Regions from separate parts of the Burkholderia theae genome, predicted to be linked through region 2. Evidence: predicted binding sites of a transcription regulator. Region 2 holds the regulator's gene; each other region holds the start of a gene.

Region 1 (3,435 bases), on a different replicon from region 2:
CCCGTGCCGCTGCTGGAGCTGCCTGCGTTGTTGTCGTGGACGAGGCCGCCGGTGGACGTCACCGTGTTGCCGAGCTGGGCCACGACGCCGCCGAGACCCGCGCCGAGCGGGTTGTCGGTCGCGCCGCCGACCTTCGTGCCGGCGGTGGCGAGGCCGTTGCCGAGCGTGCTCAGCAGGCCGTTGAGCGGTGTGCCGAGCAGCGTTACGCCGCCGAGCGTCTGCGTGGCGCCCGGTGTCGTGACGCCGCCGGTCAGCGTGTTCGTGATCGGGTTGATCACCTTGCCGACCTGCGTCTCGAGCTGCTGGACCGGCGAGCTGTTCAGCGCCGTGTTGAGGCCGGATGCGGTCGAGTTGACCGCGCCGCCGACGGTGTTGACGAGATCGCCGACGAGCGTCGTCACGGGCGACAGCGGCGACAGCGGGCCCGAGCCGAGGCTCTTCACCGCGTTGCCGAGGTTGTTGACCGTGCCGCCGGCGCCGGTCAGCAGGCCGGTGGTCGACGTCAGCGTCGGTCCGAGCGGGTTCGCCGACACGCCGATCGAGCCGAGGCCGGCCGCGACGCCGTTGCCGAGCGACTGCACGCCGTTGCCGAGGCTCGTGACCGCGTTGCCGATGCTGGTGGCCGTCGTCGGGTTCGTGCCGGGAATCTGCACGCCGCCGATCTGCGCGCCGCCGTTCGCGACCGTCGTGCCGAGTGCCGTCACGAGGTTGCCGGATTTCTGGAGGACATTGCCGAGCGGGGTGACGCCGGTGCCGGAGGTGCCCGAGGTGCCGGAAGTACCCGACGTACCGGAGGTACCCGAGGTGCCAGACGTACCGGAGGTGCCGGAAGTGCCCGAGGTGCCGGAAGTACCCGAGGTGCCGGAAGTACCCGAGGTGCCGGAAGTACCCGAGGTACCGGAAGTGCCCGACGTGCCGGAGGTACCCGAGGTGCCAGAGGTACCCGACGTACCGGAAGTACCCGACGTACCGGAAGTGCCTGACGTACCGGAAGTACCCGAGGTGCCGGAAGTACCCGAGGTACCGGAAGTACCCGACGTACCGGAAGTGCCCGACGTGCCGGAGGTACCCGAGGTGCCGGAAGTACCCGACGTGCCGGAGGTACCTGACGTACCGGAAGTGCCCGAGGTGCCGGAAGTACCCGACGTACCGGAAGTGCCCGAGGTGCCGGAAGTGCCCGAGGTACCGGAAGTGCCCGACGTGCCGGAGGTACCCGAGGTGCCGGAAGTGCCCGAGGTACCGGAAGTGCCCGACGTGCCGGAGGTGCCCGACGTGCCGGAGGTACCCGACGTACCGGAGGTACCCGACGTACCGGAGGTACCCGAGGTGCCGGAAGTGCCCGAGGTGCCAGACGTACCTGAGGTGCCGGAAGTACCCGACGTGCCGGAGGTACCCGAGGTGCCCGACGTACCGGAAGTACCCGACGTACCGGAAGTGCCCGAGGTGCCAGACGTACCCGAGGTGCCGGAAGTACCCGAACTACCGCCCCCCGACGTCCCCGACGAACCGCCGCCGGACGTGCCGGAAGTCCCCGAGCTGCCGCCCGTCCCCGACGTGCTCGGCTTGATCGTCGGCGGGGTCGTCGGTCCGTCGACCGAACCGCAACCATATAGCGCGAGCAGCGACGTGACGGCCATCGTTACCGTCGTCTTCTTGAAAATGTTGTGCATGTTGGCCTCGACATTGGAAGTGTGTCCAAGCCTGCACTGCAAATTCCGCGCCACGACAGGTTCCGCGAAACGGTGTCGCGCTTTGTTGCGAAAATCGGGAATATCAACGCGATTTAAACGCATGAATGACGGTTTCGCGCGGCCGGCGCGTAAGGTGCGTCAGTGCGTGCATGGCGATGTTCCCATGAGCCGCCGTAACGCGCGGCGCAATGTTACGTAGCGTTCGACATCGCGTCACGCGATCGGCCGCGAATCGAGGGCCGCGTCTTTGACGAAACGTGCTGGCCCCGTGAACATGGCGCGACATCTCCCGGCCGCCGGCGCCGCCGAAACGGTCACGACCTCACACAGGACACCGACATGAGCGAACAGGACAGGGAATACGGCAAGGCGCGGCGGATCGACGTGATGGGCGAGGCGTTCGTCGAGCGCGCGATGCGCGACCTCGACGGTTTTTCGCGGCCGCTGCAGAACTGGCTGAACGAACACGCGTGGGGCAGCACGTGGCAGCGGGGCGGGATCGACCTGAAGACACGCAGCCTGTGCACGTGCGCGATGCTGGCGGCGCTCGGCCGCAGCACGGAACTGAAAGGTCATATTCGCGGTGCGCTCAACAACGGCGCGAGCCTTGTCGAGATCCGCGAGGTGCTGCTGCACAGCGCGCTGTACGCGGGCGCGCCGGCCGCGGTCGAGGCATTCCGCAGCGCGCGCGAGGTGATCGCGGATCTCGGGCTGTCGGTGCCCGACGACGAAGCCTGATTCCGCCGCAGCGCCGGCGGTCCGGCACGGGATCAGGCCTCGTTTCGTTCCGGCTTAGTGCTGGGTGCTCAGTGCTCGACACGCGCCGCTTGCGCGGCGGCATCGGTCGGCGCGGCGGCGACTTCGAGCAGCCAGTCGGCCGTCGCATCGGGAATCGTGATCGGCAGCATGTGACCGCCTTCGACGACCTTCAGCCGCACGCGCGCCGATTTCTTCGCCAGCGCGTCGCCGTGCTCGCGCCAGTTCAGGATCGGATCGGCGCGGCCGTACAGCACGTCGACCGGCAGCGCGAGGTCCGCGTATCGGCGCTCCATCGCGGGCAGGTCGACGGGCGCCGACAGCAGGTCGGTCGCCGTCGCATAGAACACGTGCGGCCGCATGCCGAGCAGCCCGCCGCCCTTGACCGGGAAGTCGCGCGGCACGTCTTCCGGCGCGAACACCTGGCGCACGGCCTTGCGACCGGTCAGGATCGTCAGCGGGATCGCGAAGGTCCACGACACGAAACGGCGCACGAGCGGCGACGGCAGCATCAGCGGCCGGAACGGCGCCGGCGGCTCGGGCTGCTGGTGCGACAGCGGCGCGATCAGCGCGAGCCGGCTCACGCGGTCCGTGTGGTTGAGGCCGACCGCGAGCGCGATCGCGCCGCCGAGCGAATGGCCGACGAGCACGGGCTTGTCGAGCCGCAGCGCGTCGATGAACGCGGCGACCGTGCGGGCCTGCGCGAACACGTTCGCCTGCGAACCCGCGCCGCGGATCGAGCGGCCGGCGCCGGGCCGGTCGATGAGGATCACGCGATGCTGCTGCGCGAGCCGCGTGAGCGGCAGGTACGCGAAGTTGCGCAGCTGCCCCGCGAGCCCGTGCACGAACACGATCGGCGGGCCGTTGCCGTATTCGACGTAGTGGATGCGGTCGCCGCCGATGTCGACGAAGCGGCCTTCGGGCGGAAATGCGCGCGTCACGCGACGGGCCACATAAGCGGAAAACAGCGCGAGCGCGGCGAGCACCG
Region 2 (3,435 bases):
CAAGCCGATCAACGTCGAGGCCGACAACCTGACCTACGACGACCTGAAGCAGGTCACGGTCGCGGCCGGCAACGTCGTGATCACGAAGGGCACGATCATCATCAAGGGCGATCGCGTCGAAGTGCGCCAGGACCCGGAAGGCTATCAGTACGCCACGTCGTTCGGCAGCAGCAAGAAGCACGCGACGTTCCGCCAGAAGCGCGAAGGCCTCGACGAATACATCGACGGCGACGCCGAGCGCATCGACTACGACGGCAAGCAGGACCTGACCACGCTGACGACCGCCGCGACCGTGCGCCGCCTGCAGGGCACGTCGACCATCGCCGACACCGTGCACGGCAGCGTGGTCACGTACGACGGCCAGCGCGATTTCTACACCGCCAAGGGCGGCAAGGATGTCGCCGCGCCGGGTAACCCGAACGGCCGCGTGCGCGCGATGCTGTCGCCGAAGAACGGCGGCCCCGCTCCGCTGAACGGTGCGCCGGCGAAGCTGTCGCCGTCGACCACCATCCAGGGAGCGCCGGGCCAATGAACGCGTTACCGAACCGCCAGCCGGCCGGCACCACGAGTTCGCTCGTCGTCCGCAACCTGAAGAAGCGCTACGGCTCGCGCACGGTCGTCAAGAACGTGTCGCTCGACGTGAAGAGCGGCGAAGTCGTCGGCCTGCTCGGCCCGAACGGTGCCGGCAAGACCACGTCGTTCTACATGATCGTCGGCCTCGTGCCGCTCGACGCGGGCGAGATCTCGCTGAACGGCAGCTCGATCAGCCTGCTGCCGATCCACAAGCGCGCGTCGCTCGGCCTGTCGTACCTGCCGCAGGAAGCATCCGTGTTCCGCAAGCTGACCGTCGAGGAAAACATCCGCGCGGTGCTCGAGCTGCAATACGGCGAGGACGGCAAGCGGCTGTCGAAGGACGGGATCGCGTCGCGCACCGAAGCGCTGCTCGACGAGCTGCAGATCGGCCACCTGCGCGAGAACCCCGCGCTGTCGCTGTCGGGCGGCGAACGACGCCGTGTCGAAATCGCGCGCGCGCTCGCGACCAACCCGAGCTTCATCCTGCTCGACGAACCGTTCGCCGGCGTCGACCCGATCGCGGTGCTCGAGATCCAGAAGATCGTCAAGTTCCTGAAGCAGCGCAACATCGGCGTGCTGATTACCGATCACAACGTCCGCGAAACGCTCGGCATCTGCGACCACGCGTACATCATCAGCGACGGCTCGGTGCTCGCCGCCGGCGCGCCGAGCGATATCATCGAAAACGAAAGCGTACGCCGCGTGTACCTCGGCGAGCACTTCCGCATGTAACTCCCTCCTCGTGGCTGGCTGCACCCCGCCCGGCATCGCCGCGCGGGGCAGCGCCCCGCTTCGCGGCCATGCCCGCGACCGGGCGGCGCGCCGCGCGTAATCGCGGATGGCTCAACGCGCCTGGGTCGTGGCACACTGCCGGTATGACTCCCTCCTTGCCATGAAAGCCAGCCTTCAACTCCGCCTGTCGCAACATCTGGCGCTGACGCCCCAGCTACAGCAGTCGATCCGGCTCCTGCAGTTGTCGACGCTCGAATTGCAACAGGAAGTCGCGATGGCCGTCGCGCAGAACCCGCTCCTCGAGAGCGACGACGAATGGATCGCGAGCCCGTTGCGCGTTGCATCGGACGGATCGCTGATCGCGCAGACGCCCCCCGCGCAGAACACCGAGCCAAGCGCGGCGAACAGCAGCAGCCAGTCGAGCGATCGCGCGGAGCGCGACGAACCGGCCGGCGCGGACGAATACGACGGTTATGGATCCGGCGACGGCAACGACGGCCCGCAATGGAATCTCGACGAATACGGCCGCTCGAGCGGCGCATCCGACGACGACGACCTCCCGCCGCTGCAGGTACAGGAAGCCGCGACGTCGCTGCGCGACCACCTGTCCGCGCAATTGCGCGTCACGCAGGCCGGCCCGCGCGATCGCGCGCTCGTGATGTTCCTGATCGAATCGCTCGACGACGACGGCTACCTGACCGCGACGCTCGACGAAGTGCTCGCCGACCTGCCGTCCGAGCTGGAGATCGACTGCGACGAACTGAACGCGGCGCTCGCGCTGCTGCACAGCTTCGACCCGGCCGGGGTCGGCGCCCGCTCGGCCTCCGAATGCCTGAAGCTGCAGTTGCTGCGCCTCGATCCGTCCCCGACGCGCACGCTCGCGCTCGAGATCGTGTCGCAGCATCTGGAACTGCTCGCCGCACGCGACTTCACACGGTTGCGCAAGCACCTGAAGGCGAGCGACGACGCGCTGCGCGACGCGCACGCGCTGATCCGCTCGCTGGAGCCGTTCCCCGGCGCCGCGTACGGCAAGGCCGAGGCCGACTACGTCGTGCCTGACATCATGGTGAAGAAGGTCGGCCAGGGATGGCTCGCGGAACTCAATCCGGAGGTCGTGCCGCGTCTGCGGATCAACAACCTCTACGCGAACATCCTGCGCAACAGCCGCGGCGATCCGTCGGCCGGTTCGCTGAAGCAGCAGCTCCAGGAAGCACGCTGGCTGATCAAAAACATCCAGCAGCGTTTCGACACGATCCTGCGTGTCGCGCAGGCTATTGTCGAGCGTCAGAAGAATTTCTTTGCGCACGGTGAAATTGCCATGCGCCCCTTGGTTTTGCGGGAAATAGCTGATACGCTGGGCCTACACGAGTCGACTGTCAGCCGTGTGACAACCGGGAAGTACATGCTGACCCCGTTCGGGACGCTTGAATTTAAGTACTTCTTCGGATCTCACGTTTCGACCGACACCGGTGGCGCCGCCTCGTCGACCGCCATCCGAGCCCTCATCAAGCAACTGATAGGAGCTGAAGACCCAAAATCGCCACTTTCGGACAGCCGCATTGCCGAGCTGCTGGCAGAACAGGGTTTCGTGGTCGCGCGCCGCACGGTTGCGAAATATCGCGAAGCCCTCAAAATCCCGGCAGTGAATCTGCGCAAGTCTCTTTAGGCCTGCTGCCTGCCCGGCGGCAGGCGTGTTCCGGCCACCGCGCACACGGGGAACAAGCCGGGCGACCTGTCCGCGATACGCCGCTTCGTGCGGCAAGGGCAAGTCGACCGGAGCGCCGCCTCGATGCGGCCGGGTGGTCACTCGCTTGGAGAAGCACTATGAACCTGAAGATCAGTGGACATCATCTCGAAGTCACGCCTGCAATTCGCGAGTACGTCATCACCAAGCTGGACCGGGTGCTACGGCATAGCGATCAGGTGATCGATGGCACTGTGATCCTCTCGGTCGACAATCACAAGGAAAAGGACAAGCAGCAGCGCGCGGAAATCAACCTGCACCTGAAGGGCAAGGACATCTTCGTCGAAAGCGCGAACGGTAACCTGTACGCAGCGATCGATCTCCTGATCGACAAGCTGGATCGCCAGGTCGTCAAGCACATGGAGCGCCTGCAAACGCACGCGCAC
Region 3 (3,435 bases), on a different replicon from region 2:
GTTCACGAGCCCGCCCACGTTGGTCACAGTATTGCCGACCGCACGGACGAGTTCACCGACACCACTCACGACCGGCTGCGGCGACGCCGATGTCACCTTCCATCCGGCCGACGTGATTGCCCCGCCGATTTGCCCGAGCAGGCCGGCGACCGGCTGGCCGAGGCCGGTTGCGGTGCCGACCTGTTGCGTGAGCTGGCCGGCCGTCGTCACGAGCGGCGTGATCGCCGTGCTGAGCGCCTGCGTTGCCTGCTGGACCGGGCCCGACGACAGCGCCGAGCCGAGCATCGTGCCGCCCGACTTCAGACCGCCGGCCACCGTGTCGAGCAGGCCGCCGACCGGCGTGGTGAGCGGTGCCAGCGGCGACAGCGGGCCGGAGCCGAGCGCCTTCACCGTGTCGGCGAGACCGCTGACCGGATTACTGGTCGAGCCGACGATCGTGCCGAGGCCGGCGACCGTCGAGCCGACCGGGTTCGTCGTGAAACCCATCTGACCGATGCCGTTGCTCACCGCGTTCGACGTATCGCGGATGAGCGTGCCGGCGCCGGTGACCGTGTTGGCAAGCCCGGTGGTCACGCCCTTGGTTCCGCCCGGAGGGCTTGCGCCGGCGATCGTGACGCCCACATCGGTGACGACCGAACCGACCGAGCTGATGATGCCGTTCGTGCCCGGCGTTCCGCTTGTGCCACTGCTGCTCGTGCCGCTGCTGCTCGTGCCACTGCTGCTCGTGCCGCTGCTGCTCGTGCCGCTGCTGCTTGTGCCGCTGCTGCTCGTGCCACTGCTGCTTGTGCCGCTGCTGCTTGTGCCGCTACTGCTTGTGCCGCTGCTGCTTGTGCCGCTGCTGCTTGTGCCACTGCTGCTTGTGCCGCTGCTGCTTGTGCCGCTGCTGCTTGTGCCGCTGCTGCTTGTGCCGCTGCTGCTTGTGCCGCTGCTGCCGCTCGTGCCACTGCTCCCGCTCGTGCCACTTGTACCGCTTGACGTACCGGTCGTACTCGTTCCGATGGTGTTACCGCCCGGTGTCGGCGAGGTAACGTCGTTGCCGCCGCACGCAGCCAGCGCGCACGCCGCGGCGATGGCGGCGAGCGCAACGTTCGCCTTGATGAAATGATTTTGCATGGAAGCCCCCGTAAGCTATTCAGCGCGATCATTTCAGCAAGCAGCTACCGTGCCATCTCCATCGGCGTCGTTAACAATCCTGCAACCGTCCAGCAGCGACCGTGCCGGCGGCCCTTTCCGGCACGACGCATTGCAAGCGAGTCCAGCCCTGCGGTTCAATCGACGCCGGCGTCCCGGCAATCTCACCGTAACATCGGCCCTGCGTTACGTAGCACGAATGGGAAAAACCCTGCCGCGACCGCGCATGCGCGGCATCTTCATCACGGCCGCTTCACAAGCTTGACGATCGTAAGCGTGTCGTTGACGCCTTCCACTCACACCCTGACACTGTCGCCCACATCAAGCGGCGCGATCATGGCCGCATCGGCGATCTTGAACGCCATCGTCATCGGCGGCATCCCGATGTCGTCGAGTGCATCACACGATCAACGTCACGCCAGCCCAGGCGATCAGCACGACACCCAGCGCGCGGCCGATACGTTCGCCGCCGGGCAGGATCTTTTCCGCGAACACGACGAGCGACAGCGCGGCAATCCAGACGACATTCATCACGCCGCCGACGAACAGCAGCGCCATCAGCAACCAGCAGCAGCCCACGCAATACATGCCGTGCCGCGCGCCGAGCAGGAAACTGCCGGCGACGCCCGGGCGCCAGTGCGCGACCAGGAACCCGGCCGGCGCACGGCATTGCCGAAGACACGCACGCTTCAGCGGCGAGAATTGATAGAGCCCGGCCAGCACCAGCACGATCGCGGACAGGACGGCGCTCTTCGACCACAGCATCATCGCGGAGATCAGCCCGGCCGGCTGCAGCAGCTTCTGAAGCAATGCCGCGCCGATCGAGAACGCGAGCCACGCGGTCAGATAACCGGCCAGCAGCGACACCGACGTGAACGCCGAACCCGCACCGTCCGCACTGCGATGCCGCAGCACGCGCCGGTACAGCATCACGAGCGGCGCCGCGCTGGGCGTCATCATCGCGATCATCATCACCCACCACATCACGATCACGGTCGGCAGCGACGGATCCATGCTGCCCATGTCGTCCGCGAGCCGATGCGGAAACAGCGCGACCGTCGTCATCTCCAGCGCCGACATGCCGGTTCCCGCGCCCGTCCACAGGTAGAACCAGCAGATGCCGACGAGCGCGGCCATGCCGAGCAGCGTGATGACGCGCTCGCGCCCGAGCCAGTTGTCGAGGGGAATCATGCCGCGACGCGATGCCGGATCAGCCCGTGGTTGTTCAGGTGCAGCCGCGCGAACTGCGCATAGGTGCCGTCGAGATTCAACGCGATGTTGCCTTGCGAGCGCCCCGAACCCGAACCGATCTCGGCCAACTCGTATTCGAAACCGTGCGGCAGGTCGATCCGCACGCGATGCTCGGCGCCTGTCACCGGGTTGCGGATCGGCTCGCCCTCGACGTCGAACACGCCGTCGACGTGAATCCGGCCGCGCCGTGCATCGACATCGACGTCAAAGTCGATCCTCGTGAAGATCGGCTCGAACGCGTGCTCGAGCGTCGACGCATACACCGAGAACATCGTCGCAAACGGATCGGTATCCTGACCGGTCATGATCTTCAGCACCGCCTCGCGCTGTGCCGGACTGGCACGTTCGTCGACGATCGGCTGGCACTTTCCCTTGCCTTCGTGGACGGGCCCCGGCCACTGAAACACGACCGCGATCCTGACACCGTCGAGCACCACGTCGCCGTAGTGGCCGCTGTCGATCGACATCGCGCCCATCGCTTCGCAATTGCCGTTGGTTGGCAACGCATTGAACTGGCAGGGGCAACCGTATGAACAATTGCAGCTGATCATTTCGGTGCCCTGAATCTCCCACGGCGTCATGACTCCACCTCGCGCTCAGTGACATGTGAACGCTTCGAATCTAGTGCACGCCACGGTGAAATCAAAGCAGGAACGAAGGCCTGTTTCGACGCATGAAAACCGTGCGCCACGGCGTCACGCAAGACGTTTCGAAGCACTCGCTTGAGGCTGCTCCGGCGACCGCCGTCTCACCCGGATCTCACACGAACAGCGAAGCGACGATCGCACACCACACCGCAATCGCGCCGCACAGAAACACGCGCCGCGCGACGAACATGCGCGACTCGTCGTCGGGGGTTTTCATCGGCGACGTCGCGAGAAACGGCACGCTGGCGAGACACGCGAAGCCCAATAGTGCGGGCAAGATCACGATGTAGTCGCCGAACCGCCAGGGCAGCGGCTCGTGCCATCCCCAGTAGCCGAGAAACAGCATGCCCAGCGAAAACATCGTCGCGGCGGCCGAACTGAGCGCGACCATCGATCCCGTCGGAAA
Region 4 (3,435 bases), 1.6 Mb from region 2:
TCGTCGCATCGTACGAACAGCTGCCTTGTTGCGTCTGCGCGCACGTCGCCCCCTTCAGCCACGTGGTCAGATTCGTTGCGGCCGTGCAGGCGGCCTGGGCCCGCGCCGCGAGCGCGGCTTGCTGCGCTGCCTGCACCGACGCAGCCGCTCCGACCTGCTGATAGTTCAACGCGGCGCGTGCGCCTTCCGTCGCCGCAAGCGTCAGGTTTTGCTGCGCGGCGAAGATCATTCCGTACGTGATGATCGCGTACAGGATCAGAAAGAACACCGGCAGCATCAGTGCGAATTCGACCGCCGTCGAACCACGCTCGCGACGCCGCATTCCGGGGACAGAACGAATCATCGTCATTGCATCCCCCCGGTCGCAATCCGGTATCCGCACCACAGCACCGCCGGAATCACGAGAAACGCGGCATACGGCGATGCCCGGAAACCGGCGATCTCCAGCGTCGGCGAGCGCCGCTGCCACAACGCGGATACGGGCGTACGGGTTGCGAAGACCAGCGCGCCGGCATGGGCGAACGCGAGCAGGCTCGCCACGATCCAGAGCCAAAACAACGCATGGGGGCCGCACCACGCGCCAAGCACCGCGAATACCTTGACATCCGCGGCACCCATTATGCGCAGCACGAAAAATGGGAAAAGACTGACAATGCCGATCAATGCGCCAATCAGCGCCTGATTCACGGATATGCCAAATGGATTATGTCCGGAGAGTACAAATGCAGACACGAATCCACCGATCACCAGTGAATTCGGTATACGCCTATGACGGATGTCCTCGAGCGCGACGAGCACCGCCCACGCGAGGAAAACCCCGACGCCAGTTAGCAGGATCATTTACGCCCCGAGCGGCAAAACTTACCTACGCGGATTGCCGAAGCAATCCGCGTCCCTAACAACAGGGAGATGAGCAAAAGCTCGCTCGTTATGCCTTCGGCAACTGGTTGGCGATGTAGGTAAACGCCCCCGAGATGCCACCCGTCAACGTGCCAACGGCAGTGACAAGAGCGACGGCGACAAGTCCGGCGATGAGTCCGTACTCGACTGCGGTAACCCCGTCTTCTTCCTTAAGGAAGCGAATCATCATTGCTTTCATTTTATTCCTCGTGCCTGTATTTACGTTCTTTGGCCTTTTATACGTATACATCCCCGCATATCTGGCCCTTGCCCCGCGTCGTTCGCCACATCTGCGTTAGCGTCAACCGGGTGCGCTTTCTTTATAGGTCGCCCCGAAGGGCATGTCTCACGATTTGATGCAAGTTAACATTCGCGATAGTGACCCTCCTCGAACGTTGTGTACCGAACCGTACATTTGCTTACATCTGCTCCGGATTCTATATCCGATCCTATTTAACTTCCAACCTCTTTTAACGGCATGGATCGAAAAAAATGACCAGGAGCACAACGTATTTGTACGGCGTTTCGGTACGTCTTACACATAGGATTTACGATAGGTTAGATGTGCACACCTAATCCACCAGTAAAACAATTGCCCTGTCCACCAAGCCCGTAGGGGCCCTACGTTACGTCGCACGCGTAACACCAATGTTGTGACGTTACGTTACGAAACGGCCGAAACCGTTCTCATTCGTCTGCACTTAAACAGATTCAACAATCTTTCAATTTCCATAACTTCCTTTTCCGACAAGGAATTGCCTCGTTTAAAACCTGTCGTCGAACCGTCGGCCATCGAAATGGCACGACAGTTGCAGAGTAGTCCTCGCACCACTCAACACAACGAAGTTCACAAGACATTTTTAATGCGAGGATGAAATGGACATCAAGGTTATCCCCCATGGCGTGTTCCGGACGACTCTGATCGCGGCCACCGTTGCAGCCATGCTTTCCCTCTCCGCGTGCGGCGGCTCCGGTTCCATCAGCCAAGGCCTCGGCGGCGGCTCCAGCTCGGGCACCGGCGATGCGATCTCCACGTCGGGCGGCGGCGGCTCGGGCACGAGCGGCACCTCCGGCACCAGTGGGACGTCGGGCACGAGCGGCACCTCCGGCACCAGCGGCACCGGCACCTCGGGAACGAGCGGCACGTCCGGCACCAGCGGCACCTCGGGAACGAGCGGCACCTCCGGCACCTCGGGTGTGTCGTCGAACGCAGTGGGAACTGTCCTCGCAAGCGGCAGCAATATCGTCACGGGTGTCGGCGGGACCGTCTCGGGTCTCGGCACCGTCATCTCCGGCCAGTCACTGCCGGGCGTCAACCCGGCCACCACGCAAGCCGCGGGCGGCATCGTGCAAAGCGTAGGCGGCGCCGTTACCGCACTCGGCAACGGCCTCGGCAACGGTCTCGGCCAACTCGGCGCGACGAAGGATCCGATCGGCACCACGGTCGCCAGCACGGGCGGCGTGGTCAATCAGCTCGGCGGCGCAGTCACGCAGACGGGCAACCTGGTCACGAGCCTCGGCAGCGGCCCGCTGTCGCCGCTCGCACCGGTCACGGGTGCCGTCGGCGGCCTCGTGTCGACGCTCGGCGGCGCCGTATCGAACGGCGGCAACACGCTCACCAACGTGCTGTCGACCGGCCCGATCCAGCAAGTCACGCAGACGGTCAGCTCGGCCATCACGCCGATCACGACCATGGTCGGTCAGACGACCCAGACGATCGGCACGGCGACCGGCCTCGGCGCGCCGGTCAACACGCTGCTCGGCACGATCGGCAATGGCCTGAACCAGGCCGGTGCGCTGCTCGCGTCGACGGGCGGCAACCCTGTCACGACGGGCCTCGGCAACACCGTCTCGTCGACCGGCAACACCGTGAAGGCCGTCGGCGGCCTGCTCACGGGCGGCACCGGCGGCGTGACCAACCCGCTCGCACCGCTCACGGGCCTCGTCTCGACCGTCACCGGCGCACTGGGTGGTGCAACGGGTGGCGGCAGCGGCCCGCTCGCTCCGGTCACCGGCCTCGTCTCCACCGTCACCGGCGCACTCGGAGGCGCAACGGGTGGCGGCAGCGGCCCGCTCGCCCCGGTCACCGGCCTCGTTTCCACCGTCACCGGCGCACTCGGCGGCGCAGCGGGTGGTGGCAGCGGCCCGCTCGCTCCGGTCACCGGCCTCGTTTCCACGGTTACCGGCGCACTGGGCGGCGCAGCAGGCGGCAGCGGCGGCCCGCTCGCCCCGGTCACCGGTCTCGTCTCGACGGTCACCGGTGCACTGGGTGGCGCAGCAGGTGGCAGCGGCGGTCCGCTCGCCCCGGTCACCGGCCTCGTCTCGACGGTCACCGGCGCACTGGGCGGTGCAACGGGCGGTACGAGCGGCGGCCCGCTCGCGCCGGTCACGGGTCTCCTCGGCGCAGTCACGGGCGCACTCGGCGGCGCGACGGGCGGCTCGGGCGGCAGCAGCCCGCTCGCTCCGGTGACGAACGTGGTGTCCACGGTCACCAGCACGGTCGGCGCACCGGCATTGACCGGCGGCACGGGTGCA

What was found. Region 2 encodes sigma-54, which starts transcription at its own class of promoters, with help from an activator protein. Its sites were predicted from a motif close to TGGCANGNAANCTGCTTT; they were not measured.
Region 1: ACN22W_RS26690 (collagen-like triple helix repeat-containing protein) is a predicted target of sigma-54. The motif match lies at 1,706-1,723, and genes of this name have one in related genera.
Region 3: ACN22W_RS22655 (collagen-like triple helix repeat-containing protein) is a predicted target of sigma-54. The motif match lies at 1,151-1,168, and genes of this name have one in related genera.
Region 4: ACN22W_RS07815 (collagen-like triple helix repeat-containing protein) is a predicted target of sigma-54. The motif match lies at 1,699-1,716, and genes of this name have one in related genera.

What each region holds. Positions count from the first base shown of each region.
Region 1 is NZ_CP183462.1:2,051,355-2,054,789, reverse strand. Features, by position in the region: gene ACN22W_RS26690 (collagen-like triple helix repeat-containing protein) at 1-1,670, opposite strand, end outside; gene ACN22W_RS26685 (carboxymuconolactone decarboxylase family protein) at 2,031-2,429, shown strand; gene ACN22W_RS26680 (alpha/beta fold hydrolase) at 2,498-3,435, opposite strand, start outside.
Region 2 is NZ_CP183461.1:3,293,146-3,296,580, forward strand. Features, by position in the region: gene lptA (lipopolysaccharide transport periplasmic protein LptA) at 1-532, shown strand, start outside; gene lptB (LPS export ABC transporter ATP-binding protein) at 529-1,305, shown strand; gene ACN22W_RS15535 (RNA polymerase factor sigma-54) at 1,466-2,971, shown strand; gene hpf (ribosome hibernation-promoting factor, HPF/YfiA family) at 3,130-3,435, shown strand, end outside.
Region 3 is NZ_CP183462.1:1,157,221-1,160,655, forward strand. Features, by position in the region: gene ACN22W_RS22655 (collagen-like triple helix repeat-containing protein) at 1-1,113, opposite strand, end outside; partial or broken gene ACN22W_RS22660 (copper-binding protein) at 1,428-1,529, opposite strand; gene ACN22W_RS22665 (DUF2182 domain-containing protein) at 1,531-2,322, opposite strand; gene ACN22W_RS22670 (DUF1326 domain-containing protein) at 2,319-2,963, opposite strand; gene ACN22W_RS22675 (hypothetical protein) at 3,142-3,435, opposite strand, start outside.
Region 4 is NZ_CP183461.1:1,691,456-1,694,890, reverse strand. Features, by position in the region: gene ACN22W_RS07830 (TadE/TadG family type IV pilus assembly protein) at 1-343, opposite strand, end outside; gene ACN22W_RS07825 (A24 family peptidase) at 346-840, opposite strand; gene ACN22W_RS07820 (Flp family type IVb pilin) at 929-1,099, opposite strand; gene ACN22W_RS07815 (collagen-like triple helix repeat-containing protein) at 1,777-3,435, shown strand, end outside.